4 regions of the Mesorhizobium sp. M0960 genome follow, and region 2 is predicted to be linked to each of the others. Evidence: predicted binding sites of a transcription regulator. Region 2 holds the regulator's gene; each other region holds the start of a gene.
The links. The regulator PhoB, encoded in region 2, activates phosphate uptake and scavenging genes when phosphate is short. The targets are predictions, from matches to a motif close to TGTCATNNANCTGTCAT.
Positions count from the first base shown of each region.

Region 1: a site for PhoB is predicted at 1,951-1,967, ahead of NKH63_RS07615 (inorganic phosphate transporter). Genes of this name have one in related genera too.
Region 3: a site for PhoB is predicted at 1,691-1,707, ahead of NKH63_RS07500 (alkaline phosphatase D family protein). Genes of this name have one in related genera too.
Region 4: a site for PhoB is predicted at 1,255-1,271, ahead of ppk2 (polyphosphate kinase 2). Genes of this name have one in related genera too.

Region 1 covers NZ_JAMYNN010000002.1:525,723-528,816, reverse strand. The annotation lists gene NKH63_RS07620 (transporter) at 1-208, opposite strand, end outside; gene NKH63_RS07615 (inorganic phosphate transporter) at 293-1,897, opposite strand; gene NKH63_RS07610 (TetR/AcrR family transcriptional regulator) at 2,018-2,554, opposite strand; gene NKH63_RS07605 (efflux RND transporter periplasmic adaptor subunit) at 2,705-3,094, shown strand, end outside.
Region 2 covers NZ_JAMYNN010000002.1:242,770-245,863, forward strand. The annotation lists gene NKH63_RS06175 (ROK family protein) at 270-1,514, shown strand; gene phoB (phosphate regulon transcriptional regulator PhoB) at 1,524-2,213, opposite strand; gene phoU (phosphate signaling complex protein PhoU) at 2,230-2,937, opposite strand; gene pstB (phosphate ABC transporter ATP-binding protein PstB) at 2,970-3,094, opposite strand, start outside.
Region 3 covers NZ_JAMYNN010000002.1:503,704-506,797, reverse strand. The annotation lists gene NKH63_RS07510 (TetR/AcrR family transcriptional regulator) at 1-48, opposite strand, end outside; gene NKH63_RS07505 (MFS transporter) at 131-1,414, shown strand; gene NKH63_RS07500 (alkaline phosphatase D family protein) at 1,780-3,094, shown strand, end outside.
Region 4 covers NZ_JAMYNN010000003.1:196,340-199,433, reverse strand. The annotation lists gene NKH63_RS09280 (aldo/keto reductase) at 54-1,097, opposite strand; gene ppk2 (polyphosphate kinase 2) at 1,378-2,298, shown strand; gene NKH63_RS09270 (dihydrofolate reductase family protein) at 2,350-2,997, opposite strand.

The DNA of each region.
Region 1 (3,094 bases), 280 kb from region 2:
CATGGCTGACCCAGGAATGGGCGCGCCGGTCGACAAGGTCGACATGCAGCCAGACCCAGCCGTCCAGTGAGGCCAGCGCGGCCTCTGTGTCCCGGGGCGCCAGCGATTCGGGAGCTTTGCCGGGAGCGGCATGATAGGCCCAGACCAGCCCGGGGGCATGATGCTGGTCGTCCGCGGCAAGCAATGTCAGATGCGATGCGTCATTCATGGCCGCCGCCGAGACAATGCACGTTCAGGATCTGGGCGGCGCCGGAGCCGGCGCCGCGACATTCTGGCCAAGTCCTATCCCCGCTCAGAATATCTGGCGGAAGATGACGAACAGCACGAAGGCAAGACAGATGGAGACCGGAAGGGTCAGTATCCAGGCCATCAGCATGTTGCGCACTGTCGACCATTGCAGGCCCGAGCCGTTCGCCGCCATGGTGCCGGCAACGCCCGACGACAGCACATGGGTGGTCGAGACCGGCAGGCCGAGATAGTCGGCCGATGCGATGGTCGCCATTGCAACAAGCTCTGCGGACGCACCCTGGCCGTAGGTCAGATGGCTTTTGCCGATCTTCTCGCCGACGGTGACGACGATGCGCTTCCAGCCGACCATGGTGCCGAGGCCGAGCGCCAGCGCGATGGCGACCTTGACCCAGAGCGGGATGAACTTCGTCGCGTTGTCGACCGCCTTGTGATAGGTCGTCACCGCCTTCAGGTCGTCGGTCTCCATCGGCAGCAGCTTCTTCTTGTCGATCAGTTTCAGCGCTTCACCGATAAGATAGATGTTGTTGCGGGCGTTGCTGACCAGCGTTGTCGGCAGCTTTTCCACGGACGGATAGGGCGACAACATTGCGCTAGTGTCGTGGATGAAGCTCTGCAGCGCAGGCGTGGTCTCGTCCTTCCAGGTCTTGGTGCGAACGGCGTCACCGACCACGGTCGCCGCGTCGGTCACGGCGACGCCGGGCTTGACGTATTTGCCGAGTACCGTTTCGACCTGCGTCGCCGCCGATTTGTAGGCTTCGAGATAATTGATATCCGGCGTGCGGTTGAGCGCGAAGGCGGTCGGCACCACGCCGATCAGGATGAGCATGATGAGGCCCATGCCCTTTTGCCCGTCATTGGAGCCGTGGGCAAAGCTGACGCCGGTGCAGGTGAAGATAAGCAGCGCCCGGATCCACAGCGGCGGCGGGGCGCTCGACTTCGGCGCCTCGTAAAGCTCGCGGTTCCTGACCAGCAGCTTCATCACCAGAAGCAGCAGCCCAGCCAGGCAAAACCCGACCAGCGGCGAGATCAGAAGCGACAGGCCGACATTGCTTGCCTGCGACCAGTCGATGCCGCTGGTGATGGAACCGGCCGGCGCCGTGAACTGGTTGGCGAGGCCGACGCCGATGATCGAACCGATCAGCGTGTGCGAGCTCGAGGCAGGCAGGCCGAGATACCAGGTTCCGAGGTTCCACATGATCGCTGCGACCAGCAGCGCAAAGACCATGGCCAGCCCGGAGCTTGATCCGACCTGAAGGATCAGTTCGACCGGTAACAGCGAAATGATGCCGAAGGCGACCGCCCCGCTGGCGGTGAGCACGCCGAGGAAGTTGAAAAAGCCGGACCACATCACTGCAAGCTCGGCCGGCATGGAATGGGTGTAGATCACCGTTGCCACCGCATTGGCGGTGTCGTGAAAACCGTTGACGAATTCGAAGCCGAGCGCGATCAGCAGCGCCAGGCCAAGCAGAATCCACGGCACCGCGACGGTGCTGGTCAGGTCCTGGCTGAGCGCGTAGCCGACATAGGCAAGGCCGCCCAGGATGATGACGGCAAAGGCCGGCAGAAACCATTTGCCGGTGCTGTTTGGCCGGTCGAGCGGATGCTCCGGCCTTGGAATTCCTGCTTCGCTGGAAACAATATCGACCATACCCCACTCCTCTTGCGTTGCAGCAAAGAATGGGAGGACGCTATGTCGGCACAATGAAGCCTGTGTGACGGCAGAGCACTTTGAGATTGGAGCAGATAGTGCTGGACGGTGGTTCCTGATCTATTCCGCGATCTCCAGCAGGGTCGATATCAGCAACCGGCGCTCGTCGGCGGAGAGAATGTCCGAACCGAACAGATTCATGCTGCGAAGCCCTTCGATAGCGAGATAGCAGACCAGCAGCGCCTTGAGATTCGGCGTCTCCTCCTTCAGCCGCTCGAACACTTGCCGCCTGAACGATTTTATCGGCGTCAGGAAATCGGGATCCTCGGCAATCGCCGAAAATATCCAGGTCGCCGACGGTTTCGACTCCTCGGCATGCTCGGCCGAAAGCCTGATATAGGCCGCAAGCGGGCTCTCACCGCTGACGCCGTTGGTGCGGGCGGCCTCAAGCGCCTGTTGGAACGCGCTGAGGTAATCCTCCACCAGCGCCTGCATCAATTTCGCCTTGGTCGGGAAATTGTAGAGAAGACCACCCTTCGACACGCCGGCACGGCTGGCGACCGCATCCAGCGACAGGCTGCCGGGACCCGTCTCGCGCGCCACGTCGGCGGCGGCGGCGAGGATCTTCTCGCGCGAATTTGTTCTGCGGGCCTTCATCAATCGTTCCCCATTCATTAGCTTAAGCGGAATTGACAAGACCGTCCAGACGGTACAGTAAGATTGCCGTCATTTGAAATTGGGACCAGTCACAGGTATGTGTTCCGGTCATCCGACCGTTATGCTGGGCCATGGCCGAGGGGACTGTTCGTGATCAAGCGCTTCATCATCGCCTTCATTCTGCTCGTGCTGGTGTGCGGCGGCATCGTCGGATTCAACCTGTTCCGCGACAATGCGATCAAACAGTTTTTCGCCACCATGAAGCCGCCGGCCGCGACCGTGTCGACGGTCATCGTCAAACCGATGTCCTGGACGCCCGGCGTCGAGGCGATCGGTACTGTCAGTGCCGTGCGCGGCGTCGACCTGACCGTCGAAACCGCGGGTATCGTCAAGGACATCCAGTTTCATGCCAATCAGAAGGTCGCCGCCAACGCCGTGCTGCTGCAGCTCGACGATGCCGTCGAGCGGGCCGACCTCGTGGCGTCGAAGGCGCAAGCCACATCCGACCAGACGACGCTGATGCGCGCTCTTGAGCTGCAG
Region 2 (3,094 bases):
GCGTACGGCGTGACCAATTGGCCCCAAAGGCCAGCTTAGAGGCGCTAATTTTTTCGAGCCTCGAAAAAATACTGGCCCGATCTCCCGCTGCTGTCAACATCGATTCTGATGGATTTTGATGTTGCTGCGACTTTTTTCGAGCTTCGGAATAAACGATGACAGCGCCCCCTGCATCTGACACTATTTGCCTCATCCGACACTATTTGTCGGCATTACCGACGGCTTCCGGTTCATGAGCGGCCGCGGCAAACCGGGAGGAAAGCAAAACGATGTCGGTCGGAATCCGCCATGACGATTTGCGCCGGCGCAACCGGGCGATGGTGATCTCGGCCGTGCGCCGGGCCGGCCAGCCATCGCGTACGGAGATCGCCGCAACCACCGGCCTCAGCCATTCGACCATATCGGCGATCTCCTCCGACCTGATACGGGAAGGCATCCTCGCCGAGAGCAAGGCAAGCGAACCCGTTTCGTTGAAACGCGGTCGTCCGCAGGTCGGCCTCGCCCTCAATCCGGAAGCGGCGGCGGTGCTGACCGTGGTGTTGTCGCTGAATTTCCTGTCGGCCGCCATCATCGACTATGCGGGGCAGGTGGTCGCCGAGGAACAGCGCCGGCTGGACACGCTGACCATGCCGCGCGACGAACTGATCCGCGAATGCATGGCCATCGTCCGGCGCCGGCTGGACGATCCAGATCTTGACGTCCGCAGTGTCGCCCGCATCGCCCTGGCGATTCAGGGAATTACCGACTCCCCTGCACGCGCCATGCTGTGGTCGCCGATCACGCCCCAGACGGACATCGCCTTTGCCGACATGCTGGAAGATGAATTCGGCATCGCGGCCACGGTGGAGAACGACTGCAATATGATGGCGGTGGCTTTGCGCTGGCGCGATCCGGATCGCTATCGCGACGACTTCATCGCCATCCTGCTTTCGCACGGCATCGGCATGGGGCTGGTGTTGAAGGGCGAGCTGTTCACCGGCACGCATTCCTCGGGCGGCGAGTTTGGCCACATGATCCATCGTCCGGGCGGCGCGCTCTGCCGTTGCGGGCGGCGCGGCTGCATCGAGGCCTATGCCGGCAATTACGCCATCTGGCGCAACGCCACGCAGATGAGCGAAGACAGCCAACCGGTCGCCGACGTCAGCGACGCCGACATGCGCGCGCTGGTGGTTCGGGCGCGCGAGAAGGACGGGCCGGAACGCGAAGCCTACCGCAAGGCCGGCGAAGCGCTGGGTTTCGGTCTCGGCTCGCTGTTCGCGCTGATCGATCCGGCACCGGTCGCAATGGTCGGCGCCAGTGCCGCCGCCTTTGATCTGATCGAGCCGGCCTTGCGGAAGGCCATCGCCCAGACCGCCGGCGGCCAGCATTCGGGCTCGATCTCCTTCGATACCGAGCCGAACGAATTGCCGCTGATCCGCGAAGGCTGTGCAATGCGGGCGTTAAGCTTCGTCGACCAGCAGATTTTCGCGCCGGGCGCGCAAATGAGGCCCGGCGTCAGAAAGAACGTAGCCTGACTGGGCGGGTCAATCTTCCCTGATCGCGTAGCCGGCACCGCGGATGGTGCGGATGACATCAGGCATGCGGCCGTTGTTGACGGCTTTGCGCAGCCGCCCGACATGCACGTCGACGGTGCGTTCGTCGATATAGATCGTCTCGCCCCAGACATTATCGAGTAACTGGCTGCGCGAGAAGACGCGGCCCGGATGCCGCATCATGAATTCGAGCAACCGGAATTCGGTCGGCCCGAGCCGGATCTCGGTCTTCTTGCGATACACCCTGTGCGATTCGCGATCGAGCACGATGTCGCCGACCTTCAGCACGCTGGACAGCACTTCCGGCTTGGCGCGGCGCAGCAGCGCCTTGACCCTGGCCATGAATTCCGGTGTCGAAAACGGTTTGACCAGATAGTCGTCGGCGCCGGTCGAAAGACCGCGTACCCGGTCGCTCTCCTCGCCGCGCGCGGTCAGCATGATGATCGGCAGCCGTTCGGTTTCGGGGCGCACCCGCAACCGGCGGCAGAGCTCGATGCCGGAAACCGCTGGTATCATCCAGTCGAGCACCAGAAGATCGGGCACATTCTCCTGCAAACGGATCTCGGCTTCGTCGCCGCGTGTCACCACCTCGACCTGGTAGCCTTCGGATTCGAGATTGTAGCGGAGCAGCACACCCAACGGCTCCTCGTCCTCCACCACCATTATGCGTGGTGCGATCATCGGCTGGGCACCCCCATCATGTCGCCGGTGCGGACATTGTCGTTTCGTCTTGCTTCGGACGATTGACCGGCAATTGCTCGCCGGTCAGCACATAATACGCATTTTCGGCGATGTTGGTGACATGGTCGCCGATCCGCTCCAGATTCTTGGCGCAGAACAGCAGATGCGTGCAAGCGGTGATGTTGCGCGGGTCTTCCATCATGTAGGTCAACAGTTCGCGGAACACCGACGTATATTTGACGTCGATGCGCTCGTCGGCGGCGCGTAGCTTGGCCAACGCGGCCGCATCGCCTGCAGCATACTCCTCGATGACGCCCTGCACCTGGATGAGCACCAGCTGCGCCATCGCATCGATGGAATGCGATAGGTCGCGCGGTGTGACGCTAAGGCCGACCGCACTCACACGCTTGGCGATATTCTTGGCAAGGTCGCCGATGCGTTCGAGATCGCCGGCCATGCGGATCGCCCCGACGACATGGCGCAGATCGTGGGCCATCGGCTGGCGCTTGGCGATCAGGGTGATGGCGCGGTCGTCCAGTTCGCGTTGACGCGCATCCATGATGGCATCGTCGGAAACGACGCGTTGCGCCAGCACGTTGTCAGAATTCAACAGGGCCTTGGTCGCCCCGCCGACCATCGAACCGGCGAGGTCGGCCATGTCGCGGATCAGCTTGCTGATCTGCTCGAGATCCTCGTCGAAAGAAGCGACTGTGTGTTCGCCCATGGTCCTGTCCTCATATGCGTGATCGGAACGGCTCAGCCGAAGCGGCCGGTGATGTAATCCTGCGTGCGCTTCTCGCGGGGCGACGTGAAGATCTTCTCGGTCCGGTCGAACTCTACCAGTTCACCCAGATACATGAAGGCGGTCTGGCGCGATACGC
Region 3 (3,094 bases), 260 kb from region 2:
AGGCAGCGGTGCGCCATTCTCCTTGATCGTTGGTTCAATGCTTTTCATGTCTGGTTTGCCGATTGCCTGGTTGACAATGTTACCGGTCGGTACGTATGTTCCGCACATCTGAAACGTACCGGTCAGTAACATGATAGCTCAATCCCGCCCGTTTGGCCAGCGCTACGCTTTCGTCGTGGTCGCCGTCATCTTCCTCTGCCTGCTGATCGCCGCGGGCCTGCGTTCGGCGCCGGCAGTCATGATGCTGCCGCTGGAGAATAGTTTCGGCTGGCGGCGCGACGTCGTCTCGCTGGCCGCGGCCACCGGCATCTTCCTCTATGGCCTGACTGGGCCGTTTGCCGCGGCGCTGATGGAGCGGATCGGGCTGCGCCGCACCTTGCTTGCCGCGCTGCTGTTGATGTCGGGATCGACCGCGCTCAGCCTGCTGATGACCAAGCCGTGGCATCTGCTCCTCACCTGGGGCGTGTTTTCCGGCATCAGCTCGGGCGCCGTCGCCACCGTGCTCGGCGCCACCATCGTCAACCGCTGGTTCAAGACCAATCGCGGCCTTGTGATGGGACTGATGTCGGCGTCCAGCGCCACCGGGCTGCTGGTCTTCCTGCCGCTGCTCGCCTCGCTCGCCCAGTCTGGCGGCTGGAAGCCGGTCGCTATTGCCATTGCCGTGGCCACCGCCGCCTTGGTGCCGCTGGTTTATATGCTGGTACCGGAGCGTCCGGCCGCGATCGGCATGGTCCGCTATGGCGCCGAGCTCGACGATGTGCCGCCCGCGCCGCCGGCCGCGCGAGGCAATTTCCTCGCGCATACGCTGAGCACGTTGCGCCGCGCCGCCGGTACGCGTGTGTTCTGGTACCTGTTCGCCACCTTCTTCGTTTGCGGCTTCACCACCAACGGGTTGGTCGGCACGCACCTGATCGCCTTTTGCGGCGATATGGGCATCGGCGAAGTGCAGGCCGCGGGCCTGCTCTCGATGATGGGTATCTTCGATCTTATTGGCACGACGCTGTCGGGCTGGCTCACCGACCGTTTCGACCCGCGCAAGCTGCTCGGCATCTATTACGGCATTCGCGGCCTGTCGCTGATCTATCTGCCCTATTCCGGCTTCTCGGCGACCAGCCTGATCATCTTCGCCGTATTTTACGGACTGGACTGGATCGCCACAGTGCCGCCGACGCTGCGGCTTTCCAACGAGGCGTTCGGCGACCGCAGCGGGCCGATCGTCTTCGGCTGGATCGTCGCCGGCCATCAAGTCGGCGCAGCGACAGCGGCCTTTTTCGGTGGCACTATGCGTGAGTTGCAGGGCAATTACGAGCTTGCCTTCCTGATCGCCGGCATGACGGCAATAGCCGCCGCCTGCATCTCGCTGCTGATCAACACCAGCCGCCCGGCGTTCGATCCTGAACCGCAGGCGGCATAGCTTCTCGTTGCAGGAGAGATGCCGTCGGCCAAATTGCCGATCTCCCCCCTCGCGGGGGAGATGCCCGGCAGGGCAGAGGGGGCGCGAAGGTTCGCCAGCCTCCGACTTTACGCAATGTTCTGCCCAAACTCCGCTGCTCCGTCTGATTTCTTTCTGATTTGTACGTCGGCGGGACAGCGCCCCCCTCTGGCCTGCCGGCCATCTCCCCCGCAAGGGACCCGCAAGGGGGAGATCAGCAGCTTCGCCGCCGAGCGGTCCAGCCTTCCCGCTTGTTGATGTCAGAAAACCTTCATCGTTTCGAAATGTGCCTGAAACATTGAAGCTGGAGCTTGGCGGCGACGTTCAACGCCATCCAGGAGACAGCCATGAACAAGATTTCAATGACGCGGCGCGCTTTCGTCACGTCGGCCAGCGCCGTTGGCCTGGTCGGCGCCTCGGGTCTCGCCCTTCCCTATTACTCGCGCGCCAATCAGCGCCCGGCCTTCACCCATGGCATTCAGTCCGGCGATGTCGACGCGACCAGCGGCATGGTCTGGACGCGCACGGACCGGCCGTCGCGCGTCATGTTCGAAGTGTCGTCGACGGAAAATTTCGCCAATGCCGTCCGCCTGGCGCCGCTCGATACGTCGCCGGCCAGCGACTATACGGTGAAGCGGCTGCTTACCGATCTCGCCTCCGACCAGGACATTTTCTACCGCATGGTCGCGGCCGATCTTGCCGACATCAACGCCGTTTCGGAGCCGATCGTCGGCCGCTTCCGCACGGCACCTGCCTCGAAGCGCGACATTCGTTTCGCCTGGTCGGGCGACACCGCCGGCCAAGGCTGGGGCATCGACGAGACCGGCATGAAGACCTACGCCACGATCGCCAAGCACACGCCCGACTTCTTCCTGCATTCGGGCGATACGGTCTATGCCGATGGTGCGATGAAGGACGAGGTCGACCTGCCCAATGGCGACAAGTGGAAAAACACAGTGCTGATCGACGAAAAGCGCAAGGTTGCCGAGACGCTGGACGAATACCGGGCGCAGTGGAAATACAACATGATGGACAAGAACGTTCTTGCGCTCAGTGCCATCTGCCCGACTTTCTATCAGTGGGACGACCATGAGGTGCTTAACAACTGGTCGGACTCGAAGGACCTGACCGCCGACGACCGCTACACCGAAAAATCGATCCATGTGCTGGCGGCACGTGCTGCGCGCGCCTTCCACGAGATGACGACGATCCGCTACGAACTGTCGGAGCCGGGCCGCGTCTACCGCAAGATCGCTTATGGGCCGCTGCTCGATGTGTTCTTCCTCGACATGCGTTCCTACCGCGGCCCCAACGGCCCGGATATGCAGGAGACGATGACGCCGCAATCGCGCATCCTAGGCGAACAGCAGATTAAGTGGTTGAAGCGTGAGCTGGCAAATTCCAACGCGACGTGGAAAATCATCGCCGCCGATATGCCGCTCGGCCTCGTGGTCTGGAATGACGGTACCAAGAAGGTCGGGGCCGAGGCAGTCAGCAATGGCGACAATGGCCCGGCCAAGGGGCGCGAGCTGGAAATTGCCCACCTTCTTCGCTATATAAAGAACGCGGGCATCAGCAATACCGTTTGGCTCACCGCAGACGTGCATTACACGGCCGCGCATTACTACAATCCGGACAAGGCGCAGTTCCAGGACTTCAATC
Region 4 (3,094 bases), on a different contig from region 2:
GATCGGCTCCATATCTCGTCGCAGTCCGGGGAGCCCCGCTTCAGGGCGTTTTTTCAGGCGCCGTCCCGGTCGAGGACGAGATCGGCGGGCCCGAACCGGTCCTTTGCCGTGAATTGCTGGTGCCAGTAGGGATAGAGCACGGGCGGCCTGCTGACCACGTCGAGGCGTGTGCGCTCCTCATCGCCGAGCACCAGGCTTGCAGCAGCGATATTGTCCTTGAAATGCGCTTCGGTTCGTCCGCCGATCACCAGCGAACTGACGGCGGGCCGGCCAAGCAACCAGGCAAGCGCCACCTGCGCTGCCGACACGCCGTGGTTCTTGCCGATATCGATCAGCACGTCGACGATCCGCCACAGCCGGTCCTCGTCGCGGATCGGCGGTTCCGACCAGCCGCTGAGCTGGCGGGCGGTCGGCTGGTCACGGTGATATTTGCCGGACAGCAATCCGCCGGCGAGCGGGCTCCAGACCAGCACGCCGAGCCCCTGGTCGACCGAGATCGGCAACAATTCATACTCGGCCTCGCGGGCTTCCAGAGTGTAGTGGATCTGCTGGGTGACGAAGCGCGGCTGGTGATGACGGTCACTGATACCGAGCCCCTTCATCACCTGCCAGCCGGAATAATTGGAACAGCCGACATAGCGGACCTTGCCCTGCGCGACCAGCGTGTCGAGCGCGGCGATGGTTTCCTCGAGCGGTGTCAGGCCATCCCACTCGTGCAGGAAATAGATGTCGATGACATCGGTCCTGAGGCGCTTCAGGCTCCTCTCGCATTCGCGGATCAGATGATAGCGCGACAGGCCTTCATCATTGGGGCCTTTGCCGATCCGCATGCGCGCCTTGGAGGCGATCAACACGTCGCCCTTGCGCTTGCCGCCGAGCGCCTCGCCGATGATCTCCTCTGACACCCCGTTCGAATAAACGTTGGCGGTGTCGATGACGTTGATGCCGGCATCGATGCAAAGGTCGATCATCCGGCGCGCCTCGTCGAGATCGGTCTTGCCGACCGCCGAAAACGCGCCGCCGCCGCCGAACGTCATGGTGCCCATGGTCAGCGTCGAAACCTTCAGCCCGGAACGGCCGAGAGTGCGGTATTCCATGTCGTATCCTCATGATTTTATCGGGAAAGGGCGTTTCAAACGACAGCCCTGAATGAACCGGGCATTTGTAGGATAATTCGTTCCGCTTGTCGCCCGTGTTGCAGGGCAACATCGATCACATCTTACGGATTGGACGCGCAGCCAGCGCAACAGCGGCTGCAATAAAACCGTCATTGCTGGCCTATACTAACATCGGTTCAGCGCTTCGATTTCCGGCCGCCGGGCCGGGCGGCAGAGCGCCTGACAGCGGCCGACACGGCCTGTAAGCGGAGCAGCGCAAATGACCGAGATAAAACAGAATTCCCCGGCCAGGGACTGGCTGGAAGCGGAACTCGCCGACACGCTCGACGAAGATTATGAGCTGGAAATCTCTGAGCCGGCGCTGTCGATGGAGATCGCCAAGATCTATAAGAATGCGCATCCGCCATCGATCGACCGCCTGCAATATTTTCGGGATCTAATCACGCTGCAATCCGAATTGATCAAGCTGCAGTCCTGGGTCGCCTATCACAAGAAGAAGCTCGTCGTGGTATTCGAGGGCCGCGACTCGGCGGGCAAGGGTGGCGTCATAAAGCGCATCACCCAGCGGCTCAATCCGCGCATCTGCCGCGTCGTAGCACTACCGGCGCCGACCGAGCGCGAGAAGTCGCAATGGTATTTCCAGCGCTACGTTCCGCATCTGCCGGCCGGCGGTGAGATCGTGCTGTTCGACCGCTCCTGGTACAACCGCTCCGGCGTCGAGCGGGTGATGGGCTTTGCCCAGCCGGATCAGGTCGAGGAGTTCTTTCGCGACGTGCCGGATTTCGAACGCATGCTCCTCCGCTCAGGCATTACGCTTGTCAAATACTGGTTTTCGATCACCGATGAGGAGCAGCAGATGCGCTTTTTGATGCGCATCCACGACCCGATGAAGCAATGGAAATTGTCGCCGATGGACCTCCAGTCGCGCGTGCGCTGGGAGCAGTACACCAAGGCCAAGGAAGAAACCTTCGCCCGCACCAACATCCCGGAAGCTCCCTGGTTCATCGTCGAGGGCAACGACAAGAAGCGGGCGCGGCTGAATTGCATCGACCATCTCCTCAAGCAAATGCCCTATGAGGAGGTGCCGCACGAGGAGATCACACTACCGGAGCGCGTCTTCAATCCCGAATACGAACGTCAGGTGCTGCCGCGCGAACTGTATGTGCCGGAGAAATACTGACTAAAGCAGCGAGGAGGGGCGCTGCCTCCGTGGGCAGCGCCCTGCAACAAGCTAGGCGCGCTCGATGATGACATGCGTGGCCTTCGGCGTCGCGACCTGCTCGCTGCAGCGGTAGCCGAGCTTGGGCATGTCGATGCCGGCAAAAAGGCTCTCGCCTGCGCCGAGCAGGACAGGTGAGATCGCCAGATGCATCTCGTCGATGAGCTTTTCCTTGAGATACTGCCGGATCGTAGAAACGCCACCGCCCAGCCGTACATCCTTGCCGTCAGCCGCTGCTTTCGCCTTCTCCAGCGCTGAGTGGATGCCGTCGGTCACGAAATAGAAGGTCGTGCCGCCCTCCATGACAATGGGATCCCGCTGATGGTGCGTCAGCACGAAGACCGGCACGTGGTATGGCGGATTGTCTCCCCACCAGCCTTTCCAGCTCTCGTCAGGCCACTCGCCGCGGATCGGCCCGAACATGTTGCGGCCGAGGATCCAGGCGCCGACATTCTCGAAGCTGCGCGCGGCGAACGCCTCGTCAGTGTCCGTGGTCCCGCCATCCTTGCCGAGAACCATCTTGCGGAAGGTGCGGGTGCCGAACATCCATTCGTGCAGGGCTTCCCCGCCAACACCCAGCGGGTTCTTCAGGTCTTGGTCGGGACCGGCGCCGAAGCCGTCGATCGACAAGGTGAAAGCGCTGACGCGAAGTTTGGACATGAGAGCCTCCTTGATAACCAATTGTGAGATGCAAGCAGTTATCGGGTAGCTTAACTGATTGCATTTTGCAAGCGGTTTTTTGAATCGCCGGGGCCAA